DNA from 4 places in the Streptomyces sp. NPDC051822 genome. Region 3 is predicted to be linked to each of the others. Evidence: riboswitches for the same ligand, from Rfam matches in the RefSeq annotation. Region 3 holds a riboswitch; each other region holds the start of a gene.
What was found. Region 3 has a riboswitch for cyclic di-AMP ahead of ACIA8N_RS12030 (LysM peptidoglycan-binding domain-containing M23 family metallopeptidase). Riboswitches for the same ligand answer to the same signal wherever they lie in the genome.
Positions count from the first base shown of each region.

Region 1 (7,482 bases), on a different contig from region 3:
ACACGGCGCGGTGAGGCGGCCGTGGTCCCGGAACTGCCGCCCCTGCCCGCCCTGACGCGGGCCGAGGGTGAACTCGTCGACGCGTACCTCGAAGTCGCCGACCTCCTCGGGAAGATCAATCCATCCAGAGGTACGCATACCTATGGAGCGCTGCGAGCGGCACAAGCCCTGGTGGGAAGGGCGGAGGCGCTGCGTGAGGCCCTGACGCTCATGCATATGCGGGGCGAGCACGAGGTCCACGCGGACACATTGGCGCGCGCCCTGCGGGTGTTGGACGGAGAGCGGAGGACCGGCCGCGTCACTGTCCGCGACGCGCAGGCGAGTTGACATTCCGGCGCGTCGTGTCGAGGGCCGTACGGCCGACGCGCACCGCAGAATCGCTCCCCCGTTCGGCGTAGTCGACGAGTCGACATATGTGCCGGGTGACTTGCACATCACGTGCACGCATCTGGCCGAACGGGGCGTTCCACCCCTGGTGCGGGGCTCGTCGGCCAAACCTCCGACGATCACGAAACCATCCTGTCCACCCGTATGGATCAGTCGTGAGGAGCCTCACATATCGCCGTTTCAGCTCGGATTTCGACCTCTGTGTGGGTCAAGATCCCTGTCGACGACAAGCCCCCGCCACCGCGGCGGGGCGGTCCGGGCGGACGCCGAGTCCTGCCGCTGTCCCGGACGTCTGGTCGACAGGAGTGGATCGGCAGGAGTGGAGGACCCGATTTTTACGGGGCGTACGCGCTGTTCCGGCAGCGGGGCCGTCCCTTGGGGTGAAGCCGCGTCAGCGGCCGGGCATCTTCGCCAGCCCGAACCCGACAGGTCATCCTTCGCAGGCGGCTGACGAAGGGTTGCGCATGACCGCGCAGATGCACGTCCCGTCCCTGCTGTCCCGGGCCGGAGCCGTCTCGGCTCTCACCCTCGCCGCCGTCGGCGGCACGCTGCTCGCACCAGGTGCGGCATCGGAGGCCCAGGCAGCCACCACGCACGCGAACAAGGCACTGAGCGTCGCCGCGTCCAAGAAGGGAGCCCCGTACCGGTACGGGAGCACCGGACCCACCAGGTTCGACTGCTCCGGGCTGACGCTCTACGCGTACAAGAAGGCGGGCAAGTCGCTGCCCCGCACCGCGCAGCAGCAGTACAACACCACCCGGCACATCTCCGCCTCCAGCAGGCAGCAGGGGGACCTGGTCTTCTTCCACTCCGGCGGGAGGGTGTACCACGTGGGCATCTACGCCGGCAGCGGCAAGATCTGGCACTCGCCCAAGACGGGCTCCTGGGTGAAGCTCGACAAGATCTGGTCGTCGAAGGTCTACTACGGCCGCGTCCGGTGATCCGGCGCCGATAGCGGTCCGTTCGTGAGGGGTGCGATGGCGCCGCCGTACCCCCTCGCCCGCCGTACCCCCTCGCCCGGAGGACCCGCACGCACCCGGAACTCCCGCGCTCACCGGGAAGACCCGTATACGAAAACCCCGTCAACACCTCGCGACGGGTGACACGGTCCACGGGACGGTGATCCAGACCGTCTTGCCGCCGTCCTCGGTCGGTGTGACCGAGAGCCGGCCGCCCGCCTCCGCCGCGAGCACACGGATGATGACCAGGCCCCGGCCGTTGTCCTGCTGGACCGCCGCCGGAAGCCGCCTGGGCCGGCGGGGGTGGCTGTCGGTGACGCCGATGTGGAGCCGTTCCTCGCGCTCCAGGCGGATCTCGACCGTGAAGGTCGGCGACTGGCCGAGGGTGTGCAGAACGGCGTTGGTGGCGAGTTCGGAGACGATCACGCGGACCGAGTCAGCGAGGTCCGCGGCGCCGTCGAGGCCCCAGCCGGTGAGGACGTCCGCGACGTACCTCCGGGCCGTGGGGACCGAGGCGGGGTCGCTCGGCAGCGTGACGGATGCTTCCTGGTGATCTGCCATGGCGACGCTGTCCCTTTCCCGCCGGGGCCGCTGCCCCGGATCGCGCTTCGCGTCAGAGTGCCACCGATCGTGCCGCGCCGGGCCGCGTTCCACCAAGATATGTCCCCATCTGTCGCCCGAAGCGGTGAACTCTGCTGCCTCGGAACGCTTTTGGGCCCTCCCCCGGATCGCCCGCCGTCACGCCTCCGGGACCGCGGGCGCCGTGCGCAGGATCGTCGCCACCGCGCGCTCGATCTGCGCGTCCGTCAGATCGGCGCGGGCCGTGAGGCGCAGGCGCGAGATGCCGTCGGGTACGGACGGAGGACGGAAGCAGCCGACGACCAGGCCCTGTGCGCGGCAGTCCGCCGCCCAGCGCAGCGCCGCCTCCGGGGAGGGGGCGCGCACCGAGACGACGGCCGCGTCGGGCCGGGCCGCGGTGAGGCCCTCCTCCGTGAGCAGCCGGTACAGCGTGGTGGCGACGGTACGGGCCCGCCCGGCGAGGCCCGGCTCCGCGCCGAGCAGCCGGAGGCCGGCGAGCGCGCCGCCCGCGGCGGCCGGGGCGAGCCCGGTGTCGAAGATGAAGGTGCGGGCCGTGTTCACCAGGTGCTCGATCACCCGGGCCGGGCCGAGGACGGCACCGCCCTGGCTGCCGAGCGACTTGGAGAGGGTCAGGGTGGCGACGACGTCCTCGTCGCCCGCGAGCCCGGCCTCGTACAGGGCGCCCCTGCCCCCTTCGCCGAGGACGCCGAGGCCGTGGGCGTCGTCCACCACGAGCCCCGCCCCGTGCTCGCGGCAGGCCGCGGCGAGCCGCGTCAGCGGGGCCTTGTCGCCGTCGACGGAGAAGACGGAGTCGCTGACCACCAGGGCCCGCCGCCCCGGGTGCGCGTCCAGGGACTTGGCGACGGCCTCGGGATCGGTGTGCGGGACGACGGCCGTCTCGGCGCGTGCGAGGCGGCAGCCGTCGACGATCGAGGCGTGGTTGGAGGCGTCGGACACGATCAGGGAGTCCCGGCCGCCGAGGGCGGTCAGGGCGGCCAGGTTGGCGGTGTAGCCGGAGGAGAAGACGAGGGCCGCCTCGAAACCGCAGAAGTCGGCGAGTTCGCGCTCCAGGCGGGTGTGCAGCCGGGTGGTGCCGGTGACGAGCCGCGAGCCGGTCGAGCCGGCGCCCCAGCGCCTGGCCGCCTCAGCCGCGGCCTCGGTGACCTCGGTCCTGCGGGTGAGGCCGAGGTAGTCGTTGCTCGCCAGGTCGAGGAGGTCGGATTCGGCCGCCCGGGGCCGCAGCGTACGGACGAGACCGGCATCCGCCCGGCGGCGCGCCTCGGCGTCGGTCCAGTCGAACGCGGTACGGCGCGGGCCCGCGGCCCGTGCGTCGTCGGCCTGTGGCATGCGGCGATCCTTTTGTAGGCAGCGCACAGACCCTAACCGCAGGATGCCGTGGCCGGGATGTGGTCATCCACACACCTCGTTCGGGGGCGTTTGTTCGGATCCTCCTTGGCCCGGGGGTGGGCGGTAGGCAAGGATCAGCCCTTATGGACCTGCTGAACACGCTGGTGGAGAAGGGGCTGCGGCGCGAGCTGCCGACCCGTGAAGAAGCGCTCGCCGTCCTGGCGACCTCCGACGACGAACTGCTCGATGTGGTGGCGGCGGCCGGCAAGGTGCGCCGGCAGTGGTTCGGGCGCCGGGTGAAGCTCAACTACCTGGTGAACCTGAAGTCCGGCCTGTGCCCCGAGGACTGCTCCTACTGTTCGCAGCGGCTCGGCTCCAAGGCCGAGATCCTCAAGTACACGTGGCTGAAGCCGGACGAGGCGTCCCAGGCCGCCGCGGCGGGTGTCGCCGGCGGCGCCAAGCGGGTCTGCCTGGTGGCGAGCGGCCGCGGTCCGACGGACCGGGACGTCGAGCGGGTCGGCAGGACCATCGAGGCGATCAAGGAGCAGAACGAGGGCGTCGAGGTGTGCGCCTGCCTCGGTCTGCTCTCGGACGGCCAGGCGGAGCGGCTGAAGGACGCCGGCGCCGACGCGTACAACCACAACCTGAACACGTCCGAGGCGACGTACGGCGGCATCACCAAGACCCACACCTACGCGGACCGCGTGGACACCGTGCAGAAGGCGCACGCCGCCGGTCTGTCGGCCTGCTCGGGTCTGATCGCGGGCATGGGCGAGAGCGACGAGGACCTCGTCGACGTCGTGTACGCGCTGCGCGAGCTGGACTCCGACTCCGTGCCGGTCAACTTCCTCATCCCCTTCGAGGGGACGCCGCTCGCCAAGGAGTGGAACCTGACCCCGCAGCGCTGTCTGCGGATCCTCGCGATGGTGCGGTTCGTCTGCCCCGACGTCGAGGTACGGATCGCGGGCGGCCGTGAGGTGCACCTGCGCTCGATGCAGCCGCTGGCGCTCAACATCGCGAACTCGATCTTCCTCGGCGACTACCTGACGAGCGAGGGCCAGGCCGGCCAGGCCGACCTGGACATGATCGCGGACGCGGGCTTCGATGTGGAGGGCGCGGGCACGACCACGCTGCCGAAGCACCGCGCGGACGCCCTCGCGGCGGGGGCCGGGGGTTGCGGTTCCAAGGCGTCGGCCGGCTGCGGCTCGCACGACGCGGAGGAGGGCGCGGGCTGCGGCTCGCACTCCGGCGGCGGGTGCGGTCCCTGCGGCGGGCACGCCGAGACCGCGTCCACCGCGTCCGTGTCCACCGAGACCGCGTCCACCGCGTCCGTGTCCACCGGGGCGGCGGAGAGCGCGGCGGCCGCGAACGGTGCCAGGACCGACCTGGTCGCGGTGCGTCGCCGCGGCGCCGGTACGGACCTCGCCCCGAACGCGTGACGGCTGTGAGCAACGACGAACTCATCGCCCTGGACCGGGCGCACGTCTGGCACCCGTACGGCCCGATGCCGGGACGTACGGACCCGCTGGTCGTGGCGTCCGCGTCCGGGGTACGCCTCCGGCTCGCCGAACCCTCCGAGGGCCGGGACGAGTTGGTCGACGGCATGTCCTCCTGGTGGTCGGCCGTCCACGGCTACAACCACCCGGTGCTCAACGCGGCGGTCCGCGACCAGCTGGAGCGCATGAGCCACGTCATGTTCGGCGGGCTCACGCACGAGCCGGCCGTGCGGCTCGCCGCCCGGCTCGTCGAGATCACCCCCGAGCCGCTGCGGCACGTCTTCCTCAGCGACTCGGGCTCCGTGTCCGTCGAGGTCGCGGTCAAGATGTGCCTGCAGTACTGGCGTTCGCTCGGCCGCCCCGAGAAGCGGCGGCTGCTCACCTGGCGCGGCGGCTACCACGGGGACACCTGGCAGCCGATGGCCGTGTGCGACCCGGACGGCGGGATGCACGAGCTGTGGACGGGGGTGCTCCAGCGGCAGGTGTTCGTGGACGCCCCGCCCGCGGCGTACGAGGAGTCGTACGCCGAGCTGCTTCGGACCGAGATCGGTAAGCACGCGCACGAAGTGGCCGCGGTGATCGTGGAGCCGGTGGTGCAGGGCGCGGGCGGGATGCGCTTCCACGACCCGGAGTACCTGCGGGTGCTGCGGGAGGCCTGCGACGCGCACGACGTCCTGCTCGTCCTCGACGAGATCGCCACCGGCTTCGGCCGGACGGGCACGCTGTTCGCCGCCGACCAGGTGGGGATCTCCCCCGATGTGATGTGCCTGGGCAAGGCCCTGACGGGCGGCTACCTGTCCATGGCGGCGACGCTCTGCACGAGCCGCGTCGCCGACGGGATCTCGCGTGGCGAGGTCCCCGTGCTGGCGCACGGGCCGACCTTCATGGGCAACCCGCTGGCGTCGGCGGTGGCCCTCGCCTCGATCGACCTGCTGCTCTCCCAGGACTGGCAGGTCCAGGTCAAGCGGATCGAGGCCGGCCTGCGGGCGGGCCTCGCGCCCGCCGCCGAGCTGCCGGGGGTCCGCGAGGTGCGGGTGCTCGGCGCGATCGGGGTCGTCCAGCTCGACCACGAGGTCGACATGGCCGCGGCGACGCGCGCGGCGGTCCGGGAAGGCGTGTGGCTGCGCCCGTTCCGGGACCTGATCTACACGATGCCGCCGTACGTGTCGGGCGACGAGGACGTGGCCCGGATCTGCGCCGCGGTACGCGCGGCGGCAGCGGCAGGATGATCATGTGAACGGAAGGACGGGCAGGTCAGTGGGAATCGTCGTCGTCAGCGGGACCGGCACGGAGATCGGCAAGACGGTGGTGACGGCGGCGGTGGCCGCCGTGGCCACCGCCGCGCACCGGTCGGTCGCCGTCCTGAAACCCGCGCAGACGGGTATCGGTCCCGACGAGCGCGGCGACGCGGACGAGGTCGTGCGGCTCTCGGGCGCCGTGGCCTCCACCGAGCTGGGCCGTTTCCCGGAGCCGCTGGCTCCGGGGACGGCCGCCCGGCGGGCCGGGCTCGCCCCGGTCGGGGCCCTGGAGGTCGCCGAGGCCGCCCGGAAGCTGGCTGCCTCGCACGACCTGGTCCTCGTGGAGGGCGCGGGCGGTCTGCTCGTCCGCTTCGACGCGGAGGGCGGCACGCTCGCGGACGCGGCCGCGCTGCTCGGAGCACCGGTCCTGGTGGTGGCCCCGGCCGGGCTCGGGACGCTCAACTCGACGGCCCTGACGGCCGAGGCGCTGCGGGCCCGCGGGATCGAGCAGCTGGGTGTCGTGGTCGGCAGCTGGCCGGCGGCGCCGGACCTGGCGGCGCGCTGCAATCTGGCCGATCTGCCGGAGGCGGCGGGCGCGCCGCTGCTCGGCGCCGTACCGGAGGGGTCGGGGGCGCTCGACCCGGCGGAGTTCCGGGCGGCCGCGGGCGGCTGGCTGGGTCCCGCGCTCGGCGGTACGTGGGACGCGGCGGAGTTCGGGGAGCGGTTCGCACCCGGGCCCGTGGCGCCCGGAAGCGTGGCGCCCTAAGCCGTCGCGCCCGGAACCGTGGTCCCCGGGGTGGCTACTCCGTAGGCTGGAGGCATGCGTGCTTCCGTGCAGGAGATCGTCTTCGATTGTGCCGACCCCGCCGTCCTCGTCCGCTTCTGGGCGGAGCTCCTCGGCGGTGATCCGGTCGACCGGAGCGGCGACTGGTCGTACGTGGACCCGCCGGGGTTCACGCGGCTGGCCTTCCAGCGGGTGCCGGAGGGCAAGTCGGTGAAGAACCGGCTCCATCTCGACCTCCGGGTGGAGGATCCGCACCGGGCTGCCGAGGAGACGCTGTCCCTCGGCGCGGCCCGGGTCGGCGACCTCATGAAGGACGAGCAGGGCGCCTTCCAGGTGATGCGGGACCCGGAGGGCAACGAGTTCTGCTTCGTGACAGGCTGAGGTGGTTCCCATGACACCGCCACCCCCGGTCGGGCCGGGAAACGTCTCTCCCCGCGTCCACCATCCGCTGTTCGCCCGCTTCTACGCCCGGTTCAGCGTGTCCGCCGACACCAGGGGCGGGCTCGGGGACCTGCGCCGGGAGCTGCTCGCCGGGCTCTCCGGCCGGGTGCTCGAGATCGGGGCGGGGAACGGGCTGAACTTCGCGCACTACCCGGCCGGGGTCACCGAGGTGGTGGCCGTCGAACCGGAGCCCCGGCTGCGCCGGCTGGCCCAGGAGAACGCGCGGCGGGCCGGCGTCCCCGTGGCCGTAC
Region 1 is NZ_JBITBZ010000012.1:129,070-136,551, reverse strand. Features, by position in the region: gene ACIA8N_RS30295 (ATP-dependent Clp protease proteolytic subunit) at 1-14, shown strand, start outside; gene ACIA8N_RS30290 (hypothetical protein) at 22-327, shown strand; cyclic di-AMP (ydaO/yuaA leader) riboswitch at 718-849, shown strand; gene ACIA8N_RS30285 (C40 family peptidase) at 852-1,328, shown strand; gene ACIA8N_RS30280 (ATP-binding protein) at 1,470-1,907, opposite strand; gene ACIA8N_RS30275 (8-amino-7-oxononanoate synthase) at 2,085-3,272, opposite strand; gene bioB (biotin synthase BioB) at 3,416-4,711, shown strand; gene ACIA8N_RS30265 (adenosylmethionine--8-amino-7-oxononanoate transaminase) at 4,717-5,997, shown strand; gene bioD (dethiobiotin synthase) at 6,026-6,772, shown strand; gene ACIA8N_RS30255 (VOC family protein) at 6,827-7,171, shown strand; gene ACIA8N_RS30250 (class I SAM-dependent methyltransferase) at 7,182-7,482, shown strand, end outside.
Region 1: another riboswitch for cyclic di-AMP. It lies ahead of ACIA8N_RS30285 (C40 family peptidase); the one in region 3 lies ahead of ACIA8N_RS12030 (LysM peptidoglycan-binding domain-containing M23 family metallopeptidase).

Region 2 (7,482 bases), on a different contig from region 3:
AGGAAGCGCCTCGATCCGGGCGACGACCTGATCTCCGGGCTCATCAAGGCGTCCGACCACGGCGAGCACCTCACGGAGAACGAGGCCGCCGCGATGGCCTTCATCCTCCTGTTCGCCGGGTTCGAGACCACCGTGAACCTCATCGGCAACGGCGTGTACCAGCTGCTGCGCCACCCCGAGCAGCGCGAACGGCTCCAGGCCTCGATCGCGGCGGGGGAGACCGGTCTCCTGGAGACGGGCGTGGAGGAACTGCTGCGCTACGACGGACCCGTGGAGATGGCCACCTGGCGGTACGCGACGGAGTCGCTGACCATCGGGGGGCAGGAGATCCCGGCGGGTGACCCGGTGCTCGTGGTGCTCGCCGCCGCCGACCGGGATCCCGAGCGGTTCGACGGGCCGGACACGCTCGACCTCGCACGGCGCGACAACCAGCACCTCGGGTACGGGCACGGCATCCACTACTGCCTCGGCGCACCGCTCGCCCGCCTTGAGGGACAGACCGCGCTCGCCACCCTGCTGACCCGCCTGCCGGACCTGCGGCTTGCCGCGGAGCCGGGTGAACTGCGGTGGCGCGGGGGGCTCATCATGCGTGGATTGCGGACGCTTCCGGTGGAGTTCTCCCCTTCCGTACGGGTCCAGAAGCCTGACAGCGTGTCAGAAATGTGATCTTCGCGTGATCGTGAGGCCATCGACTTGTGACGAGCGTTCGAATACCGCTACGTTCGCCGCTGTCTCAGCCGTCACGCGAAAGGCCCCTCCTATGCGTTCCGGGAACGGACGACACCGTCGCCCCCGTCAGGCCCCCGCCCTCGTCGTCGCCGCGGGCGTGACCGGATCCGCCATGGCGCTGCCGCTGCTCGCCACCGGATCCGCCTCCGCCGCCGACGCGGCCACCTGGGACCGGGTCGCCGAGTGCGAGTCCGGCGGCCAGTGGAGCGCCAACTTCGGCAACGGCATGTACGGCGGGCTCCAGTTCACCCAGGACAGCTGGGAGCGGCACGGCGGCCTCGTCTACGCGCCCAGCCCCGACCTGGCCAGCCGCGCCCAGCAGATCGCGGTGGCCGAGAAGGCGCTCGCCCAGGGCAGTACCGAATGGGCCACCTGCGCGCCGATCGCCGGCCTGACGAACGACGGCAGGTCCACCGGCGTGGACCCCGGCCCGACCGCCGTCCCGAAGGTGCCCACGGGGCCGGTCGCCGAGTCGAACAGGACCTCGGGACTGCCGGAGGGCTCCACCGGCTCCGTCGCCACCGAGGACGCCGCGAAGAAGAGCGCGAAGAAGGTCACGCCTTCCGCCCCCGTCACGCCTTCCGCTCCCGTCACGCCCGTCTCGCCGACGGCGCCCGGTTCCACCGCGCCGACCACCCCGGTGAGCCCGTCCGCGCCGGCCGACCCGAGCGCGCCGACCACTCCGGTCGCGCCCGATTCCTCCGTCAAGCCCGGTACGCCGGTCACGCCCGGCGCGCCGACGGATGACGTGTCGTCGGCCACGCCGGGAACCGGGAAGCACCGGGGCGATGCGGCACCGGAGGAAGTCGCCAAGTCGGACACTTCATCCGAAACGGGTCGACATGCCTCATCTGTCAACGAGCTGACCGAAAAGCCCGTCGCCGCGACTCCGGTTGGCGACGCGAAGGATTCGGACGCAACGGACACTCAGGGCACTTCGGACGCGTACACCGTCCAGCCCGGCGACAGCCTGTCCGACATCGCGCGGCAGAACGAACTCGCCGGAGGCTGGACCGCCCTCTATGACGCCAACCGCCAGACGGTGGGCCTCGATCCGGACCTCATCCTCCCTGGTCAGAGCCTCGACCTGACGGACGGTTCGGCCGCGAAGGCCGAGTGATTCGGGGGCGTATGTCCGGTTCTGGGCAAGTGAGACATGGGTCTCTTCGCCCCAACTGGCGTGTCCTGCCCGTGACCTCCGCCCCCGTCACCTCTCACCTGCGTAAACGCCCCCCACCGGAGGGCAAGTAGGGGCGATATTTCCGCAATACGCCTCTTTGAACTTTCGGTGGGTCTGTGTCTACGGTCTTAACCGCTCGCCACCGCGGGCCCCGTCGACCGAAACGCCGAATCCTGCCGTCGGCCGATGGGAACAGTCGTCGCGCAAGCGCCGAAGGCAGGAGTGGGGGACCCAAGGTAAGTGCCGGTCCCGGCCGTTGAGAAAGACGGCCGATGACCGGCTTGGGGTGAAGCCGCGTGCTAGGACACGCGGCCGGGCAACTTTCCGGCCCGAACCCGACAGCTCACCTCACAGGCGTCGGTGAGGAGAATTTCCATGCTGTTTTCCGGTAAGGGCAAACACCGCCGCCCCTCCAAGGCCACCCAGGTCGCCACGCTCGTCGGCGTCACCGGTGTCGCCGTCGCCGCCCCGCTGATGACCGCGGGCACCGCCTCGGCCGCCACGGCCTCCGAGTGGGACCGCGTCGCCCAGTGCGAGTCCGGCGGCAACTGGTCCATCAACACCGGCAACGGCTACTACGGCGGCCTGCAGTTCTCCGCCTCCACCTGGGCCGCGTACGGCGGCACCGCCTACGCCTCGACCGCCAACCAGGCGTCGAAGTCCCAGCAGATCACCATCGCCGAGAAGGTCCTCGCGGGCCAGGGCAAGGGTGCCTGGCCGAGCTGTGGCGTGGGCCTCTCCAACGCCCCCTACGGCGGCGGCACCGCCGAGCAGAGCCCCGCCCCGGTGCGGCCGGCCGAGCGCCCCACCCGCAGCGAGCCGCGCCAGGCCGCCAAGAAGGTCGTGCCGCAGCAGGCCGCCAAGAAGGTCACGCCGCAGCAGACCGCCAAGAAGACCGTCACCACCCCGACCGGCAAGAAGGTCAAGAAGGGTGACGGCGAGTACAAGGTCACGGCCGGCGACACCCTCAGCACCATCGCCCAGAAGCAGGGCGTCGACGGTGGCTGGGCCGAGCTCTTCGACCTGAACAAGGACGTCGTCGAGAACGCCGACCTGATCTACCCGGGCCAGCAGCTCCACCTGAGCTGAACCCGGCGGTTCGCGTGAGTCCGGCGGCTCACGCGATCCCCACGACCCTCCCGCGGTGACCACCCCGGTCCGGCGCGCCTCTCCCCCCGTGCGCGCCGGACCGGGGTTCCGCCGTTCCCGGCCCGGCCGTTTCGCGGTCCTTCTCTTTCTTCGCGGTCCTTCTCTCTTCCGGATCGGTCCGTTTTCGCGTCCGGCCGTGTCCGTCGAGGGTTACCGTCCAGTAGATCTGGGGCCCTTCGTCCCGACATGCGTGCCCTTGGGTCCTTTTTCGTCCCAGGGGGCGGGCGCCCGGCTGGCCGGAGCCTCCGAGCCGGTTAGGCTCTTGTCGCAAGGCCGAGCGACCCTGCACCGGCCATGCGTCACATCCAGCGTCACATCCCAAAAAGGAGATGCTCGTGCCGTCCATCGACGTCGTCGTAGCCCGGGAAATCCTGGACTCCCGAGGCAACCCCACGGTCGAGGTCGAGGTCGGCCTCGACGACGGCAGCACCGGCCGTGCTGCTGTTCCGTCCGGCGCCTCCACCGGTGCGTTCGAGGCCATCGAGCTTCGCGACGGTGACCCGAACCGCTACCTGGGCAAGGGTGTCGAGAAGGCCGTCCTCGCCGTCATCGAGCAGATCGGCCCGGAGCTCGTCGGCTACGACGCCACCGAGCAGCGCCTGATCGACCAGGCCATGTTCGACCTGGACGCCACCGAGAACAAGGGCTCCCTCGGCGCCAACGCCATCCTCGGCGTCTCGCTCGCCGTGGCCCACGCCGCGTCCGAGGCCTCGGACCTCCCGCTCTTCCGCTACCTCGGCGGCCCGAACGCGCACCTGCTGCCCGTTCCGATGATGAACATCCTCAACGGTGGGTCGCACGCCGACTCCAACGTGGACATCCAGGAGTTCATGATCGCCCCGATCGGCGCGGAGTCCTTCTCCGAGGCCCTTCGCTGGGGTGCGGAGATCTACCACACCCTCAAGGCCGTCCTGAAGCGCAAGGGCCTCTCCACCGGCCTCGGTGACGAGGGCGGCTTCGCCCCGAACCTGGAGTCGAACCGCGCCGCCCTGGACCTCATCATCGAGGCCATCAAGGAGGCCGGTTACGCGCCGGGCACCGACGTCGCGCTCGCGCTCGACGTCGCCGCGTCCGAGTTCTACAAGGACGGCTCGTACGAGTTCGAGGGCAAGTCCCGCTCGGCCGCCGAGATGACCGAGTACTACGAGGAGCTCGTCTCCGCGTACCCGATGGTCTCCATCGAGGACCCGCTGTACGAGGACGACTGGGCGGGCTGGAAGGTCCTCACCGACAAGCTGGGCGCCAAGGTCCAGATCGTCGGCGACGACCTCTTCGTCACCAACCCGGAGCGCCTCGCCCGCGGCATCGAGGAGGGCACCGCGAACGCCCTCCTGGTCAAGGTCAACCAGATCGGCTCGCTGACCGAGACCCTCGACGCCGTCGAGATGGCCCAGCGCAACGGCTTCAAGTGCATGATGTCCCACCGCTCCGGCGAGACGGAGGACGTCACCATCGCCGACCTCGCGGTCGCCGTGAACTGCGGCCAGATCAAGACCGGCGCCCCGGCCCGCTCGGACCGCGTCGCCAAGTACAACCAGCTGCTGCGCATCGAGGAGATCCTCGACGACGCCGCGGTCTACGCCGGCCGCAGCGCCTTCCCGCGCTTCAAGGCCTGAGGCACCGCTGAGAGCTGACACCTCTCTGTAGTGCAGCTTCCGGACGTCCCCGTACTCGGTCCCGTACCGTGTGCGGGGACGTACGCGTGAACAGGGGAGGCGACACGACATGGCCGCGAAGGACCGGGACCGGTTCTCGACCGCGACCCGGATCAGGCTGCTCGGCGAGCAGACCGCCGCCCGTGTCTACCGCTCCCAGACCCGCCGCCAGGCGCGCCGCTCGCGGCTCACCGGCCGCGCGGCCTTCCTCGCCCTGGTCGTCTGCTCCCTCGTCGTGGCGCTCGCCTATCCCATGCGGAGCTACGTCTCCCAGCAGGGCGAGATCGCCGAGCAGGAGCGCAGGGCCGCCGAGGCCGCCCGGCGGGTCGAGGAACTGAAGGACGAGAAGGCCCGTCTCCAGGACCCGGCCTACGTCCGCCGCCTCGCCCGCGAGCACCTGCACTACGTGCTGCCCGGCGAGTCCGGCTTCACCGTGAACGACCCCGACGCGGAGCAGCGGCCCCGCGGCGAACAGGGCGCGGCGGACCGCCCCTGGTACGACAACCTCTGGGACGGCGTCGACCACGCCGACCGTCCGTAAGCCCGTAACGAACTGACGAGCAAGGCAGACATGGAAACGCCCCCTCCGCAGACCGAACGCACCGAGCCCACCGAGGCGGACATCGCGGCCTTCGAGCAGCAGCTCGGCCGGCCGCCCCGCGGCCTGCGCGCCATCGCGCACCGCTGCCCGTGCGGCAACCCGGACGTCGTCGAGACCGCGCCGCGGCTGCCCGACGGCACCCCGTTCCCGACCACGTACTACCTGACCTGTCCCCGGGCGGCCTCGGCCATCGGCACCCTGGAGGCCAACGGGGTCATGAAGGAGATGCAGGGCCGGCTCGCCACCGACCCGGAGCTCGCCGCCGCCTACCGGGCCGCGCACGAGGACTACATCGCCCGCCGTGACGCCATCGAGGTCCTGGAGGGCTTCCCGAGCGCCGGCGGCATGCCGGACCGGGTCAAGTGCCTGCACGTCCTCGTCGGCCACTCGCTCGCGGCCGGTCCCGGCGTGAACCCGTTCGGCGACGAGGCCCTCGCGATGCTGCCGGAGTGGTGGGCGAAGGGCCCGTGCGTCACGCCGTGCGCGGACAAGGACAAGGACAAGGACAAGGACAAGGAAGAGGAGGCGAAGTGACCCGGGTCGCCGGAATCGACTGCGGTACGAACTCCATCCGCCTCCTCGTCGCCGACGTCCACCCGGACACGGGCGAGCTCGTCGAGCTGGACCGGCGGATGACGATCGTCCGGCTCGGCCAGGGCGTCGACAAGACGGGCCGGCTCGCTCCCGAGGCCCTGGAGCGCACGTTCGCGGCCTGCCGCGAGTACGCCGGGGTCATCAGGGAGCTGGGCGCCGAGCGGCTGCGCTTCGTCGCCACCTCCGCCTCCCGCGACGCCGAGAACCGCGCGGACTTCGTGAGCGGGGTCGTGGAGATCCTGGGCGTCGAGCCCGAGGTCATCACCGGCGACCAGGAGGCCGAGTTCTCCTTCACCGGGGCAACGGGCGAGCTGCACGGCACGGAGACGTACCTCGTCGTGGACATCGGCGGCGGCTCCACCGAGTTCGTCACCGGCAACAGGCACGTCGAGGCGGCCCGCTCCGTCGACATCGGCTGCGTCCGGCTGACCGAGCGGCACGTCCGGCACGACCCGCCGACGGCCGAGGAGGCCGAGGCGATCCGCGCCGACGTGCGGGCCGCGCTCGACCTGGCCGCGGAGACCGTGCCGCTCACCACCGCCGGGACCCTCGTCGGCCTCGCCGGCTCGGTCACCACCGTCGCGGCCATCGCCCTCGGGCTCCCCGAGTACGACTCCGAGAAGATCCACCACGCCCGGATCTCCGCCGCCCAGGTCGCCGAGGTCACCGACCGGCTGCTCGCCTCGACGCACGCCGAGCGGGCCGCTATCCCGGTCATACACCCGGGCCGGGTGGACGTGATCATCGCCGGAGCGCTCGTCCTGCGGGAGATCGTGGAGCGGGTCGGAGCCTCCGAGGTCGTCGTCAGCGAGCACGACATCCTCGATGGGATCGCCCTATCCGTCGCATAGTGGGCGCCTATCGGGCCTCCCGGCGACGCCCCGTCGGGAAAGTTCGTGAAGTTCTTCACAAGGAAAAGCGCCCTGATGGCACCCGAAGGGGGCTTGAGGGGGGTCTTCAGCCCCTCCGAGGGGCGCCGCGGGGCCCTTTCGCAGGCGCGGGGCCGATTCGCTCGATGTTTCCATCGTGTGAACGGGCCCCGCGGTTCAGCGTTACCGAGGGCTCTCCTGGCCAGTTCACAAGGGGTGAACAACGTTCGCCCTTGCATCCCGGTTCCTTTGCAGCACCATGACATGGATCACGTGGGCGGCGGAGTGTAGCAGAGGTGTCCGAAGACCTTGTGAAGGGGCGCACGAGCACCCCCCTCTGGAGGGGTGGATACTCGATCTCATGAGCACCACGGAGCGTCCCAGGATCCTCGTAGTAGGCGGCGGGTACGTAGGCCTGTACGCAGCTCGGCGCATCCTCAAGAAGATGCGCTACGCGGAGGCGACCGTCACGGTCGTCGACCCGCGGTCGTACATGACCTACCAGCCCTTCCTCCCCGAAGCCGCCGCCGGCAGCATCTCGCCGCGCCACGTCGTCGTCCCGCTGCGACGCGTCGTGCGCGGAGCCGAGGTGCTCACCGGCCGGGTCACCACCATCGACCAGGACCGCAAGGTCGCCACGATCTCGCCGCTCGTCGGCGAGGCGTACGAGCTGCCTTTCGACTACCTGGTCATCGCGATGGGCGC
Region 2 is NZ_JBITBZ010000009.1:55,405-62,886, reverse strand. Features, by position in the region: gene ACIA8N_RS25430 (cytochrome P450) at 1-666, shown strand, start outside; gene ACIA8N_RS25425 (transglycosylase family protein) at 761-1,849, shown strand; cyclic di-AMP (ydaO/yuaA leader) riboswitch at 2,108-2,281, shown strand; gene ACIA8N_RS25420 (transglycosylase family protein) at 2,285-2,998, shown strand; gene eno (phosphopyruvate hydratase) at 3,388-4,674, shown strand; gene ACIA8N_RS25410 (septum formation initiator family protein) at 4,784-5,254, shown strand; gene ACIA8N_RS25405 (DUF501 domain-containing protein) at 5,285-5,848, shown strand; gene ACIA8N_RS25400 (Ppx/GppA phosphatase family protein) at 5,845-6,759, shown strand; gene ACIA8N_RS25395 (NAD(P)/FAD-dependent oxidoreductase) at 7,139-7,482, shown strand, end outside.
Region 2: another riboswitch for cyclic di-AMP. It lies ahead of ACIA8N_RS25420 (transglycosylase family protein); the one in region 3 lies ahead of ACIA8N_RS12030 (LysM peptidoglycan-binding domain-containing M23 family metallopeptidase).

Region 3 (7,482 bases):
TGGCTGGACGGGGACGCCCCGGCGGACCTGCTGAGGCTGTCGCCGGAGGGGCTCGCCCACTCGGACGGCCTCGGCCCCGAGCTGTTCTCCCCCTCGGTACGGGCCGCGATGGCCGCGTACGAGCCGAAGTAGGGGGTAGCCATGGACCTGAGACAGGGCATGGACCTGACGCTGCTCTACCGGGGGCCGCTCTCCTCCTGCGACTTCGACTGCCCGTACTGCCCCTTCGCCAAGCGCCGGGACAGCCGTGAGCAGCTGCGCGCGGACCGGGCGGCGCTCGAACGGTTCACCGGGTGGGCCGCCGGGCAGACCGGCGACCGGCTGCGGATCCTGTTCACCCCGTGGGGCGAGGGCCTGGTGCGCTCCTGGTACCGGCGCGCCCTGGTCGAGCTCTCCCGGCTGCCGCACGTCGAGCGGGTGGCGATCCAGACCAATCTGAGCTGCCGGACCGACTGGCTGGCGGAGGCGGATCCGGAGCGCGTGGCGCTCTGGTGCACGTACCACCCCGGGCAGACTCCGTACGAGCGCTTCCTCGCCAAGTGCGGGGAGCTTACGGAGCGGGGCGTCCGGTTCAGTGTCGGTGTGGTCGGTCTGCCGGAGCACGCGGAGCACGCCCGCAGGCTGCGGGCCGCGCTGCCGGCGCACGTCTACCTGTGGGTGAACGCGGCGGACGGGCACACGTACACCGACGCGGAGGCCGAGGAGTGGACGCGGATCGACCCGCTCTTCCCGTACAGCCGCCACCCGCACCGCTCGGCGGGGCTGCCCTGCAGGACCGGGGAGTCGGTGATCTCGGTGGACGGCGAGGGGACGGTACGGCGCTGCCACTTCGTCAAGGCCGAGCTGGGGAACCTGTACGACGGTTCGTACCGCGCCGCCCTGCGTCCCCGCGCCTGTCCCCTCGCCCTCTGCGACTGCCACATCGGCTACGTCCATCTGGAGACGCTTCCGCTGTACGACGTGTTCGCCGGCGGGGTCCTGGAGCGGATCCCGGCCGGCGGTACGTCCGTGCCCCTGAGGCTCAGAGGGGCATGAGGTCGGGGCGCTTGGCCTCGACGTGGTCGCCCGAGCTCTCGCCGCGCAGCCGTCGCCCGATCCAGGGCACCAGGTACTCCCTCGCCCACTGGATGTCGTCGCGGCGCACCTCCAGGGTGCCCCGCGGGGGAACCGGCGGCCAGGTCTGGTCCGGGTCGGCGGGCACCGGCAGGCCGAGGACCTGGGCGGCGCGCAGGGCCACCCGGGTGTGTCCCTCGGCCGAGAGGTGCAGCCGGTCGTCGTCCCAGGCGCGCCGGTCCTGCACGGACTTCAGGGACCACAGGTCGAGGACCGGGCAGTCGTAGCGGTCCGCGATGGCCCGGACGTGGGCGGTGTAGGTGGCGATCTTGCCGCGGAGGTGCCGGAGCACGGGCACGTCGCGGGTGTCGAAGCCGGTGGTCACCATGACGGTGCCGACGGCGGAGGTCAGTTCGGCGACGGCGCGCTCGAAGCGCTCGGCCACGTCGTCGGGGTCCGTGCCGGGGCGGATGATGTCGTTGCCGCCGGCGCAGAAGGTCACCAGGTCGGGGGCGAGTTCCTTCGCCCGGGGGACCTGTTCCGCCACGATCTGGTCGAGGAGGCGCCCGCGTACGGCCAGGTTGGCGTAGCGGAAGGCGTCCTGCTCCGGCAGCTGGTCGGCGAGCAGGACCGCGAAACGGTCCGCCCAGCCGACGTACGCCCCGTCGGGCCCGGGGTCTCCGACACCTTCGGTGAAGCTGTCACCGATCGCCGCGTACGACCCGAATGCGTTCTTGTCTCTTGATCTCGAATCGTCTGCCACGGGAGCACATCCTTCCCTTTCGGATGTGACCTACGCGACCGTAAGGAGGGGTTGACGACGGGTGATATATGCCACCGATAAAGAATTTGCCAAGCCGGAATAGAAGGGGGACGGGAACACACCGGTGGCCCGGCACAGGAGTGCCGGGCCACACGGGAGTTGACGCGCGCGCGTCGGGAGGACCCGTCGGCGTCAGATGGAGACGCCGTGCTGGCGGAGGTAGCCCAGCGGGTCGATGTCCGAGCCGTAGCTCGGCGAGGTGCGGATCTCGAAGTGCAGGTGCGGGCCGGTGGAGTTGCCGGTCGAGCCGGAGAGGCCGATCTGCTGTCCACCGGTCACGGCCTGGCCGGACGAGACGGCGAGGGAGGAGAGGTGGGCGTACTGGGAGTAGTTGCCGTCGGCGTGCTGGATGACGACCTCGTTGCCGTAGGCGCCGCTCCAGCCGGCCGAGACGACCGTGCCGGCGCCGACGGCGCGGACGGTGGTGCCGGAGGAGGCGATGAAGTCGGCACCGGTGTGGTAGCCGGAGGACCACATGGAGCCGGAGGCGCGGTACGGGGTGGAGACGCCGCCGCTGACCGGGGCGACCCAGCCGGAGGAGGTCGACTCGCCGGCGGAGCCGGAGGAGGTCGAGGCGGCGGGGGCCGAGGACTCCGTGGTGGCGGCGGGGGCGGCGGGGCGCTCGCTGCCGCGGGAGGCGCGCGGGGTGTCGCCGTTCTTGGCGGAGGACCCGGCGGAGCTCTTCTGGGTGCTCTTCGGAGCGGCGGCCTTCTTGGGCGCGGCGTTCTTCGGGGCGGCGGTGCTCTTGGCGCCGAGCGTGAGCTTCATGCCCGGCAGGATGAGCGAGGGGTCATCGCCGACGACCTGGCGGTTGTCGGCGTACAGCTTCTGCCAGCCGCCGGTGACGTCGTGCTCGGCGGCGATCTTCGACAGGTAGTCGCCGGGCACGACGGAGTACGTCTTCGGCGCGGCCTTCGCGGCGGCGGGCGCGGCCTGGACGGCGGCGGGGGCCGCGACCTGGACGGCGGCGGTGACGGCCTGGCCGGGAGTGGCGGCCGGGGCGGCGTGGGCCCCGGTGGCACCGAGGAGCGGGAGGGCGACGACGGCGCCTCCCGTACCGGCGGCGGCGATTCCGCGGGTCAGACGGTTGGACGTGGTGCGGCGGTGCTTACCCTTCGCGGGCATGGCGAATTCCTCTCCGGCGCCTGCGAGGTGAGCTGTCGGGTTCGGACTGGAGATGCCCGGCCGCGTTCTCACGCGGCTTCACCCCGAGCCGTCCTGCGTCGCGGGACCGGCGTACTTCCGTGGGTCCCCCGCTCCTGCCACGCATGGGATGAGTGGAATTCCGGACGGTGGCAGGATTCGGCGGTCCGACCGGATTGACGGTGACGCTAGACGAGCGGGGTCGGCACGAACAAGCCGCTGTTTTCCACCGGCTTTCCCCGCCCCGACTTTCGCCCCGAATTCCGGTCACCCTCCGTGGATGACGGTCCTTCGATTTCCCTTTTCCGCACGGCAATTGGTCCGGGCCTTCGGCCACGATCCGTCACCTTTATGACCCTGCTCACGCGCCGGGGCTCATCTCGCCTGTAAACAGGGCGCGTTATACCCAAGGCCTCAATACGGACAGATCGCCCATTCCCGTCCAGGGGGGTGCGCCGTCGCCGCCCCGCCTGGATGATTGCCCCCGGAACCGATCTCACGTCGGGACACCCGAACGTCGACCACCCAGGAGCATCCGTGACGCAGCAGCTGCCGCCCGTCGAACTGAACGAACCCGAGCTCGCCGAGGTCCGCAACTTCCGGGACGTGGGCGGCCTGCCGACGACGGACGGGCGCGCCGTGCGCCCCGGACGCCTCTTCCGCAGCGGCCACCTCGCCCACGCGACCGAGACGGACGCCGCCTTCCTGGACTCGCTCGGCCTGCACACCGTCTTCGACTTCCGGAACGCGGCCGACCGCAGGATCGAGGGCCCCGACGTCGAGCTGCCCGGCGTGCGGAACGTGAACATCCCGCTCAACGATCCGGCCGACGGCAAGGAGTTCTGGAAGCTGGTCCGCGACGGCGACATCGAGCAGCTGCGGGGGATCCTCGGCGACGGCAAGGCCGCGGCCCGGATGTCCGACTCGTACCGGAAGATGGTGGTCGAGCGGACCGCGGAGCACAGCCGGATCCTGCACTCCATGGCGGAGGACAGCCTGCCCGCCCTGATGCACTGCGCGGCCGGCAAGGACCGCGCCGGGCTCTCCATAGCGATCACCCTGCTCGCCCTCGGGGTCGAGCGGGAGGCGATCGAGGCCGACTACGTGAAGTCGAACGACCCGCACCGCCGCTACAAGGTGCGCCGCAGCTCCACCGCGCCGGACGCGATGTCGCCCGAGGTGATGGAGCTGCTGAGCCCGCTCTTCGACGCGCGGGTCGAGTACCTGCGGGGCGCCTTCGAGACGATCGAGGCGACCTGGGGCTCGGTGGACACCTACCTCGCGGAGGGCCTGAAGCTGGCCCCCGAGACCCTTGAGCGCCTCCGGGAGCGCCTGCTCACCGAGGCGTGAGCGGGCCGCCCACCAGGTCGCCCTCCGGGCCGGGCGCCCCTACGGCTCCGCCCGGCCCGCCCCCCTCCCCGTCCTACTGGTTCTGCCCGCCCAGCATGAAGAGCAGGTAGAGGAACCCGGCGAAGAGGTGCCCTGCGACCAGGTAGGCGAACAGCCGGAGCACCAGCCCCCTGGGGAACTTGCCCTCCCCGCGCTCCTCACCGGTGGCCGGTCGCGACTTGTCGGAGATCTCGGACATATCGATCCTTTCGAAGGAATGCAGGGCCACGGGGCTCAGCGCCGGTGCGGGGTCCCGTCGCCGAGGCACAGCTCAGCCGCGGGACTCTGCATCAGGGTGTGCACGAACAGCAGCTCCGCCCCGCCCGGGGTGGCGGCGCCGATCCGGTGCGGGGTGAGCGAGTCGAAGTGCGCGCTGTCGCCGGGGTCGAGGACGTGGACGGTCTCGCCGAGCGCGAGCCGCACCCGGCCCTCCAGGACATGGATCCACTCCTCCCCCGGGTGGACGCGCACGATGTCGGCCCGGGTGGCGTGCGGCACGTGGACCCGCAGGCACTGAAGGGCGCGCCCCGCGCCGCCCACCTGGCGGTAGATCCAGCCGTCGGCCTCGACGGGTTCGGAGCGGCCGGCCCGGACGACGGGGTCGCGCTCGGGGAGCGCCTCGCCGAGCAGCTCGGAGACCGTCGTACCGTAGACGCGGGCGAGGCCGAGCAGCATGGGCAGCGAGGGCTGGCGGTTCCCGGTCTCAAGCCGCGACAGATGGGCCGGCGAGAGGCCGGCCCGCTGGGCCGCGGCCTCCAGGGTGAGTCCCCGCCGCCGGCGCAGGGCCCGCAGCTGCGGGGCGACGTCGGGCAGGTCGGCGGGGGTGGCAGGGTCCGGGGAAAGGGCCCCGGGGACGTGGTCCATGCGTCCATTCCGCCAGCTTCGTGCCTCTGAGGCAAGTTTCTTGCCTCAGAGGCAAAAGCCGTCGGAAAAGCGGTCAGCGCTGCGCGACCGCCTGCTTGACCAGTGTCCTCCCGAAGTCCCACATCAGCCCGCCGCCGCCGTGGGCCTCGTCCATGACCGCGGTGAAGGCGGTGACGAAACGGTCCACGTCCGCCTCGTCGATGATCAGCGGCGGGATCAGCTTGATGACCTCCAGGTGGTCCCCGGAGACCTGGGTGAGGATGTGGTGCCGCTGGAGCAGCGGCACCACGACCATCTGGGCGAAGAGACCCTTGCGGGCCGCCTGGAGCATCGTCCAGCGCCCGCGGAGCCCCAGCGAGGACGGCCGGCCGAACTCGATGCCGATCATCAGGCCGCGGCCGCGGATCTCGTGCAGGAGTTCGTACCGGGGCACGAGCTCCTTCAGCCGGTCCGAGAGCAGGTCGCCGATCCGGCGGGCGTGTGCGACCGTCCCCTCGTTCTCCATGACCGACAGGACGGCGAGTCCCGCGGTCATGGCCTGGGCGTTGGCGCCGAAGCTCGCCGAGTGGACGAGCACCCGGTCCATCGACGAGTAGACCTTCTTGAAGATCCAGTCCTTGCCGAGGGTGGCGCCGACCGGCACGTACCCGCCGGAGAGCGCCTTGGCGACGCAGACCAGGTCCGGTTCGACACCCTCCTCGTGCTGGTACGCGTAGAAGTCGCCGGTCCTGCCGAGCCCGGTCTGCACCTCGTCGGCGATCAGCAGCGCCCCGTGCCGGTGCAGCAGCTCCTGGGCGGCGCGCAGGAAGCCCGGCGGGGCCTCGTGGACCCCCTTGCCCTGGATGGGTTCGACGACGAAGGCGGCCACGTCGCCCCCGCGCAGCTCCCGCTCCAGGGCGTCGAGGTCGCCGAGCTCGATCGCCGTGTCGGGCAGCAGCGGGGCGAAGCCGTCCCGGAAGCCCTTCTCGCCGTTGACCGAGAGGGAGCCGGTGGTCAGGCCGTGGAACGCGTGGGAGCAGTAGAGGACCCTGGGCCGCCCGGTGGCGTACCGGGCGAACTTGAGGGCGGTCTCCACGGCCTCCGTGCCGCTGTTGCCGAAGAAGACCCGGTCGAGGTGCGGGCTGTGGGCGAGGAGCCGCTCCGCGAGGAGTCCGGGCAGCGGCTGGCAGTCGAAGCGGGTGAGGTCGGCGAGCTGGGCGTCGAGGACGTCGTGGAGGGCCTTGCGGACGACAGGGTGGTGCCGTCCGAGGCCCATCACGCCGAAGCCGGCGAGCATGTCGAGGTGGTCGACGCCGTCGGCGTCCCAGAAGTGGGCACCCTCGGCCCGCTCGTACACCTTGTCGAAACCGATGGTATGGAGCATGCGCGGCAGCTGGTGGTTGAGGTACCTGGCGTGCAGCTCGTACCGCTCGCCGCCGCGCTCGGCGAGCAGCGCCCGCACGTCGAACTCACCCTTCACGAGACGCCCGTCCTCACCCTTCACGAGGCACTCACCCGTTGTTCCCCGAGACGGTCTCCCTGACCGCGCGCAGGGATTCCTTGAGGGAGCCCATGGTGGCGAGGACGGCGGTGGGCTCGTAGCCGCAGTGCGCCATGCAGTTGGCGCAGCGGGGGTCCTTGCCGCGGCCGTACTTGTCCCAGTCGGTCTCCTCGATGAGTTCGCGGTACGTGGGCACGTATCCGTCGCTCATCAGATAGCAGGGGCGCTGCCAGCCGAAGAGCGAGTAGTTCGGAATGGCCCAGGCGGTGCACGGGAAGTCCGCCTTTCCTTCCAGGAAGTCCAGGAAGAGCGGCGAGTGGTTGAGCCGCCAGCGGCGCCGGTTTCCGCCGGCGAAGGCCTTCCTGAACAGTTCGCGGGTCTGTTCGACGCCGAGGAAGTGCTCCTGGTCGGGGGCCTTCTCGTACGCGTACGCGGGCGAGATCATCATCTCGTCGACCTGGAGGTCGTCGTTGAGGAAATTGAGCACCTCGATGATGGTCTGCGGGGTGTCGGTGTTGAAGAAGGTGGAATTGGTGGTGACGCGGAAGCCGCGTCGCTTGGCCTCCTTGATGGCCGCCACCGCCTCGTCGAACACGCCTTCCTTGGCGACGGATTCGTCGTGCCGCTCGCGCAGGCCGTCGATGTGCACGGCGAAGGCGAAGTACGGGGACGGGGTGAAGTCCGCCAGCTTCTTGCGGAGCAGCATGGCGTTGGTGCAGAGGAAGACGTA
Region 3 is NZ_JBITBZ010000003.1:320,655-328,136, reverse strand. Features, by position in the region: gene ACIA8N_RS12045 (STM4012 family radical SAM protein) at 1-132, shown strand, start outside; gene ACIA8N_RS12040 (STM4011 family radical SAM protein) at 160-1,035, shown strand; gene ACIA8N_RS12035 (SGNH/GDSL hydrolase family protein) at 1,022-1,816, opposite strand; gene ACIA8N_RS12030 (LysM peptidoglycan-binding domain-containing M23 family metallopeptidase) at 2,009-3,001, opposite strand; cyclic di-AMP (ydaO/yuaA leader) riboswitch at 3,006-3,194, opposite strand; gene ACIA8N_RS12025 (tyrosine-protein phosphatase) at 3,557-4,369, shown strand; gene ACIA8N_RS12020 (DUF6126 family protein) at 4,443-4,607, opposite strand; gene ACIA8N_RS12015 (helix-turn-helix domain-containing protein) at 4,643-5,272, opposite strand; gene ACIA8N_RS12010 (aspartate aminotransferase family protein) at 5,346-6,731, opposite strand; gene hpnH (adenosyl-hopene transferase HpnH) at 6,763-7,482, opposite strand, start outside.

Region 4 (7,482 bases), on a different contig from region 3:
CGGCCTTCGGCGCCGCCGCCGACCGGTCCCAGTGGCGCTACCGGCCACGGCGGGCCTTCTGGCGCAGCCGGGTGGTCCGGGCCGTCGCCCTCGTCACCGTGCTCGCGATCTGCGCCCTCGTCATCCTGGGCCTGGTCCGCGAGCAGACCGGCACCGAGGGCTTCCTGGTGGGTCTTGGCCTCGCCGTACTTCCCGTACCGCTGCTGATGGCGGCGTTCCGCTGGCTCGACCGGGTCGAGCCGGGCCCCTGGAAGAACCTGCTGTTCGCCTTCGCCTGGGGCGCCTTCGCCGCCGCCCTCGTCGCGATCCTGGCGAACACCTTCGCGATCCGCTGGATCGCGACGGCGACCGCCGACCCGCACTCGGCCGACAACCTCGGTGCCACGGTCGTCGCGCCGGTGGTGGAGGAGAGCGCGAAGGCCGTCGCGATCCTGCTGCTCTTCCTCTTCCGCCGCCGCCACTTCGGCGGTCTCGTCGACGGGGTCGTCTTCGCCGGCTTCACGGCGACCGGCTTCGCCTTCACCGAGAACATCCTCTATCTCGGCAACGCCTTCGGCGAGGACCAGGAGTTCGGCTCCTCCGGCATCGGCATGGTGACGGCCGGGACCTTCTTCGTACGGGTCGTGATGTCGCCGTTCGCGCACCCGCTCTTCACCGTGCTCACCGGCATCGGCTTCGGCCTCGCCGCGCTCGCCCCGCGCGGGAAGCGGGTCCGGAAGGTGCTCCTGCCGCTCGCGGGGCTGCTGCTCTCCATGGGCCTGCACGCCGCGTGGAACGGCTCCGCCACCTTCGGTGGCCCGTGGGCCTTCTACGCGGTGTACGGGGCGCTCATGGTCCCGGCCTTCGGCCTGCTGACCTGGCTCGCGGTGTGGAGCCGGCAGCGGGAGCTGCGCACGATATCCGGGGAGCTCCCGGCGTACGCGGAGGCCGGCTGGCTCTCCCCCGCCGAGCCGCTGGCGCTGTCCTCGATGCGGGCCCGTGAGATGGCCCGTTCGTTCGCCGCCAGGACGTACGGCCCGGCGGCCGCGCGGACGGTCGGCGAGTACGAGTCGTTCGCGACGACGCTGGCCTTCCTGCGGGACCGGGCCAGGCGCGGCACGGCGGGACCCGACTTCCCGGCCCGGGAGCGGGAGCTGCTGCACCATCTGTGGCAGCGCCGTGAGGTGGCCTCGCCCTCGCTCACGTACGCGGCCAGGGCGACGGGCCGGGTGTGGGCGCCGCCGCAGTACCTGGACTACGGCGGCTACAACCCGTACCGGAGTTAGGGCCTGATCCGAGAGACAGGTCCTAAGGCGTGTTCGACGCCTCCGTCAGGAGGGTCAGCTCGGTCTCCGTCAGGGTGAGGCGGGCGGACGCGATCAGGGCGGGGAGCTGCTCGACCGTACGCGCCGAGGCGATCGGCGCGACGACGGTCGGGCGGGACGCGAGCCAGGCGAGGGCGACGGAGGCGGGTTCCGCCTCGTGCGCCTCGGCGACCGCGTCGAGGGCGGAGAGCACGGCCCGGCCCCGCTCGCTGTCCAGGTGCTTGCCGGCTCCGGCGGCCCGGGCGCTGTCGACGGCGGTGCCGGGGCGGTACTTGCCGGTGAGGAAGCCGGACGCGAGCCCGTAGTACGGGACGGCGGAGAGCCCGGACTGATCGACGGTCTCCTGGAGGGGGCCCTCATAGGTCTCGCGGGAGACCAGGTTGTAGTGCGGCTGGAGGGCCACGTACCGGGCCAGGCCCTCGGTCTCGGCGAAGTCGAGGGAGGCGCGGAGCCGCTCGGGGGAGATGTTGGAGGCGGCGACCGCCCGCACCTTGCCGTCCTTCACGAGCTGGTCGAGAGCGGTGACGATCTCCTCGACGGGGACCGACTCGTCGTCGAAGTGCGTGTAGTAGAGGTCGATGTGGTCCGTGCCGAGGCGGCGCAGCGACTCCTCCGCGCCGGCCTTGATGGTCGTGGCGGAGAGCCCTTTGAAGCGGGGGTGGGCGCCGACCTTGGTGGCGACGACGATGTCGGCGCGGTTGCCGCGGGAGGCGAGCCAGCGGCCGATGACGGTCTCGGACTCGCCGCCCTCGTTGCCTTCGGCCCAGGCGGAGTAGACGTCGGCGGAGTCGACGAAGTTGCCGCCGGCGGCGGCGTAGGCGTCGAGGACGGCGAAGGACTGCGCCTCGTCGGCGGTCCACCCGAAGACGTTGCCGCCCAGGGCGAGGGGGAAGACGTGGAGGTCCGAGCTGCCCAGCGGGCGGAGAGAGGTCATGAGTCGGTCAACTCTCTCCGCCGCCGGAGCTATTCCGCGACGTGAACCGGTCAGACCGTGAGGCCCTTGGAGCGGAGCCAGGACGCCGGGTCGATGCCGTCGCCGCCGGGCGTGTGGACCTCCATGTGGAGGTGGGCGCCGGAGACGTTGCCGGTGGCGCCGACGCGGCCGATCGTCTCGCCGGTGCCCACGGTCTGGCCGACGCCGACCGTCATGGACGACAGGTGGCAGTACCAGACCTCGGTGCCGTCCTCCAGCTCCAGGACGATCCGGTAGCCGTAGGAGCCGGACCAGCCGGCCGACTTCACGGTGGCGCCGTGGACCGCCTTGAGCGGGGTGCCGGTGGGGGCGGCGAAGTCGAGGCCCGTGTGGTAGCCGGAGGACCACATCGAGCCGGACTGCATGTAGGTGGCGGTGAGGGAGTACGAGGAGAGCGGCATCGAGTAGCTCGCGGCGAGCTGGGCGAGGCGCTCGGCCTCGGTCTTCGCCCGGGCTTCCGCCTCCGCCTTCGCCTTGGCCTCCGCTTCGGCCTTGGCCTTGGCCTCCGCCTCGGCCTCCGCGGCCGCCTTCTCCGCGGCGTCGGCCTTGGCCGCGGCCTCCGCGGCGGCCTTCTCGGCAGCCGCCTTCTCCGCCGCGGCCATGTCGGCGGCGTCGGCGGAGGCCTGCTGCTGCTCGGCCTGCTGGAGGATGCGGGCGCGCAGGGCCTCGCCCGCGTCGGCGGTGCCGGCGGTGAGGGCGGTGGCCTCGGCCTGCCCTGCCGTGGCGCCCTGCTCGGTGTCGGGCGTGGTGTACGTGGCGGCGGTGAGCGGGTTCGGGTTGGAGCCCGCCGCGCTCGCGGTCTCCATCTCCGCGTCCGAGTCGGGAAGGAGGTCGCCGACGCCGGGGAGGTCGTGGGCGTCCGGCAGGCCGAGGTCCGGGAGGTCCGGGAGCGATATGGCGACCGGCGGCTTGTCCTGCGCGGTGGCGAGGCCGCCCGCGCCGACGGCCGCGATGACGCCGACGCCGAGGACGGTGGAGGAGCGTGCGAAGTTGGAGCGCTGCTTGACGACCCGGTGCCGGCCGCCGGAGCGGCTCTGGGCGCGGAGGGACTCCTCGCTGGGGTTCCACTCGGTGTCCGGGGCGGCGGCGGGACCCGCACCACCACCGAAGGCATCGAAGGGGGCTTCGGGTACGGGAGTGTTGGACGCCACTAGGGCGCGCTCCTTTCCTTCCTTCTCGCCTACCGGGTTAGCTGACGGGTTCGGAGCAGGAAGGTCTCCTACGGGCACGTTCGCACAGGTGCGACGGGCCCGATTCACCCCAAGTAGTGGTTCCCCGGTTCCTTTTCAGGATTCGGCGCGTGCGCACGGTGCCGCCTCTTGCGACGGCTGGGACGACCGCACTGCGTTATCGAACGTTAATAGACAGGGGGTCCCTATTCCAAGCCGTTCCTCTTGATCATTCATTGAATTGGGGGAGAATAGCCCGAGTTGACCCCCCTTCAACAACGGCCACGCAAACCGCCGCGACCTGACGTTGAGTCAATTGTTATCGCAGGGACACCTGTCGACTACGGCCCGTGACGGGATCCGTTCGGCGGCACCACCGGCATCGTCCGGCGCCGCTCCGGCTGCCCCGCCGCGGGGCGGCTCAGCGCGAGGAGCGCCATGTCGTCCGTGGACCCGCCGCCCGTGTGCAGCCGTACGTCGTCCACGAGCGCGTCGAGCAGTTCCTCGGGCCCCGGGAAGATCCGGCCGGCGAGGCGCTCCCCCGGGTCGTAGAAGACACCCGCCGCGTTCCGCGCCTCCGAGAGGCCGTCGGTGTAGAAGAGCAGCGTCGCGCCCGGCGGGTACGGCCGCCCCTCGGCCCGGTCCGGCCACGTCGCCAGATCGCCCATGCCGAGGGGCAGCGCCGACTCGGTCGGTTCGAGCGTGTCCAGGCGCCCGTCGGCGTACAGCATCAGCGGGGGCGGGTGCCCGCGGTTGACGACCCTTACGAAACCGTCGAAGGTGCCGTTCCCGTCGCCGCGCGGGATCTCGGCAAGGACGGCGGTGGTGAACCCCTCGAAGGCGTCGAGCCCGTCGCGCCGGGTGCCCTCGCGGGCAAGCGCCCGTTCGAGGCGCTGCGCCACACCCTCCAGGCTCCGCTCCTGCTCGGCCGCCTCGCGGAAGGCGCCGATGACGACGGCGACGGCCTCGACCGCCTCCATGCCCTTGCCCCGGACGTCGCCGACCACGAGCCGCACCCCGTAGGGGGTGTCCTGGACGGCGAACAGGTCGCCGCCGATGAACGCGTCCGCTTGCGCCGCCTCGTAACGAGCCGCGCACTGCAGCCCGCCGATCCGCTCGGCGGGCGTCGGGAGCACGGCCTTCTGCGCGGTCTCCGCGATGACCCGCGCCGAGGCGAGCCGCTCGCCGCTGCGGCGCACGACCCGGCTGATGAGGAGGGCGAGCGCGGACACGGTGAGGACGGTCAGGGTCTCGGTGAGGGTCGGGATCTCGGCGGCGGTGCCGTTGTAGAGATGCAGCCCGACGGAGGCGAGGACGGCGGCGATCCCGGTGAGGAGCGTCGTGAGCGTGGAGAAGAACGGCGCGGCGATCAGCGGGGCCGCGGAGAAGAGCGGAGCCGCGGTGTACGCGGGCGGGGTAGACAGGTCGAACACGACCCCGCCGGCGATCACCAGGGGCGGCAGGGCGCGGATGAACCGCCGGGCCCGCCCGTACGACCGGCGGCCCTCGCCGTCCCGCCGCCGCCCACCGCCGACCGTTCCTAGGGGGTGCCCCACCTGTGCTCTCCTGCCCGGTCCGTACCGGCCGCGGTCCGCACCGCGCCCTTCAAGGGTGGCCGCCGCCGCGGGGGGCGGCGACTCCCACGGGGCCGACTGGCGTACGGACCGGGCGGCGGCCCCCTGAAGGTGAGGGCTGAGTCCTCCGCCCCGGAGGGCTCAGCCCCTCGCAGCGGAGGGCTCAGTCCTTCGTCGCCCCCTCCGCGAGGCGCCCGCCCCGCGCCAGGAGGGCCATCGCGGCTGCGCACCCCAGACCGACCGCGCACAGCACCAGCCATGGCACCGCCGACCAGCCGGCTACGTCGAGCAGCACGCCCGTCCCCAGGTTCCCGAGGGTGATCCCGATCCCGCACACCGTGTTGTAGAGCCCGTAGTGGGTGGCCACCCAGCGCCCCCGGGACAGGGCCACGACGGTGTCCATCTCGTACGGGTAGAGCACCGCGTTCCCGACGGCCAGCACCGCCGCGCACAGCAGCAGCCCCACCGGGCCCCTGCCCAGGGCCGCCGGGAGCAGGAAGGCCCCGCCCATCAGACCGAGCCCGAGGACCAGACACCGTTCCCGGCTCAGCCGGCGCCTGCACCAGGCCGTGATCCGCAGCTGCCCGACGAGCGCGACGAGGGCCGAGACGACGAACAGGGCGGTCGTGAGCCCTGTGCCGCCCGCCGCGAGCGGCAGCGCCAGATAGACCTGGAAGGACAGGACGTACGAGCCGGTCATCGCGAGCGAGAACAGCCAGAAGGTGCGGTGCGCGAGCACCGTACGGAACTGGCCACGCTCATCCCCCGTCGGCGCCGTCCCCCCTCCCCGTACGGGCATGTACCGGAGCTGTACGAGGGTGAGGACGGCGAACAGCACCGCCGCCACCAGGCACGTCAGCCGGAACGACACCCCTGTCAGGGCCACCCCGAGGAGCGGCCCGAGGAGGATGCCCGCCTGGTAGTACACGTTGAACAGCGCGAAGGCCTCGACCCTCCTCTCCTCTCCGGCCTCCGCGGCGAGGCAGGCCCGCACGGCGGGGTTGAACAGCGCCCCCGCGAGACCGGTCGCGAGCGAGGCGGCGATCAGCATCGGCAGCGACTGGGCGAACGCGAGGGCTCCGAAGCCGGCCGTCCGCAGCGCACAGCCGGCGACGATGAGCGGCTTGAAGCCGAGCCGGTCGGCGAGCGCCCCGCCGACGAGGAACATGCCCTGCTGGGACAGGTTCCGGGCGCCGAGGACGAGGCCGACGGCCCAGGCCGCCATGCCGAGCCCGTCCGCGAGGTGCGCGGCCAGGTACGGCATCAGCATGTAGAAGCCGAGGTTGATGGTGAGCTGGTTGAGGAAGAGGAGCCGTACGGCCGGTTCGAAGGTACGGCTCCGCTTCCACACCCCGCCCCGGGGAGCGGCCGTCGTGGTGCTCAACGGCCCAGCCCCGCCCGGTCCATGGCCTTGCGGGTCCAGCCCTCGACGGGCGCGCCCGCCTCGTACCCGGCCGGGTCCTCTCGTACGGGCCCGTCGAGAAGGCCGTGCGCCGAGCAGAACTCGTCGTTGAAGACGGTGTCGAAGTACCGCTGCGGCCCGTCGGGGAAGACGGCCGCGATCCGCGTCCCGCGCGGCCGGGTACGGGCCAGCCACCCGGCGACGAGCGCGACCGCGCCCACGCTCCAGCCCCCGGTCGCGAACTGGCGCGAGGCCAGTCGGCGGGCCGCCCGTACCGCCTCCGCGGGACCCACCCAGTGGACCTCGTCGAAGGCCCCGTGGTCCACGTTGCCCGGGTGGATGGACGAGCCGAGCCCGCGCATCAGCCGCTCCCCGGCGGGCAGGCCGAAGACGGTCGACCCGACGGAGTCGACGCCGACCAGTTCGAGGGCGGGGCTGCTGGTGGCGCGCAGGGCCCGGGAGATCCCGGCCGAGTGGCCCCCGGTGCCGACCGCGCAGACGAGGACGTCGATCCGGTCGAGCTGCCCGGACAGTTCGGCGGCGAGCCCGGCGTACGCGTCGGGGTTGTCGGGGTTCCCGTACTGGTTGGGCCACCAGGCCCCGTCGAGCCCCGCGAGCAGCTCGGCGACCCGGTCCATCCGGGCCTGCTGCCAGCCGCCGAGCGCGCTCGGCTCGCGTACGACGTGGACCTGGGCACCGTGGGCGACGAGCATCCGCTCGACGATCGGTTCGAGACCGGGGTCGGTGACGACGTGCACCGGATGCCCGTGGAGGACACCGGCGAGGGCGAGGCCGAGACCGAGGGTCCCGGAGGTCGACTCGACGATCGGGGCGCCGGGCCGCAGCTCACCGCGGCGGCGGGCCTGCTCGACCATGTAGAGGGCGGCGCGGTCCTTGATGCCGCCGAAGTTGAAGCCTTCGAGCTTGGCCCAGTAGCCGTCGTCCGTCCACAGGACGGGGGTGTTGCCGACGGTCTGCTCGGCGGCGGGCGTCTTGCTGCCGGACAGCAGGTTGTTCATGGGGACGTCCTTGGGGTGGTACGCGAAAAAGACCTGGTCAC
Region 4 is NZ_JBITBZ010000005.1:19,679-27,160, forward strand. Features, by position in the region: gene ACIA8N_RS17430 (PrsW family intramembrane metalloprotease) at 1-1,265, shown strand, start outside; gene ACIA8N_RS17435 (aldo/keto reductase) at 1,288-2,238, opposite strand; gene ACIA8N_RS17440 (M23 family metallopeptidase) at 2,289-3,428, opposite strand; cyclic di-AMP (ydaO/yuaA leader) riboswitch at 3,440-3,586, opposite strand; gene ACIA8N_RS17445 (PP2C family protein-serine/threonine phosphatase) at 3,788-5,002, opposite strand; gene ACIA8N_RS17450 (MFS transporter) at 5,184-6,404, opposite strand; gene ACIA8N_RS17455 (PLP-dependent cysteine synthase family protein) at 6,401-7,441, opposite strand.
Region 4: another riboswitch for cyclic di-AMP. It lies ahead of ACIA8N_RS17440 (M23 family metallopeptidase); the one in region 3 lies ahead of ACIA8N_RS12030 (LysM peptidoglycan-binding domain-containing M23 family metallopeptidase).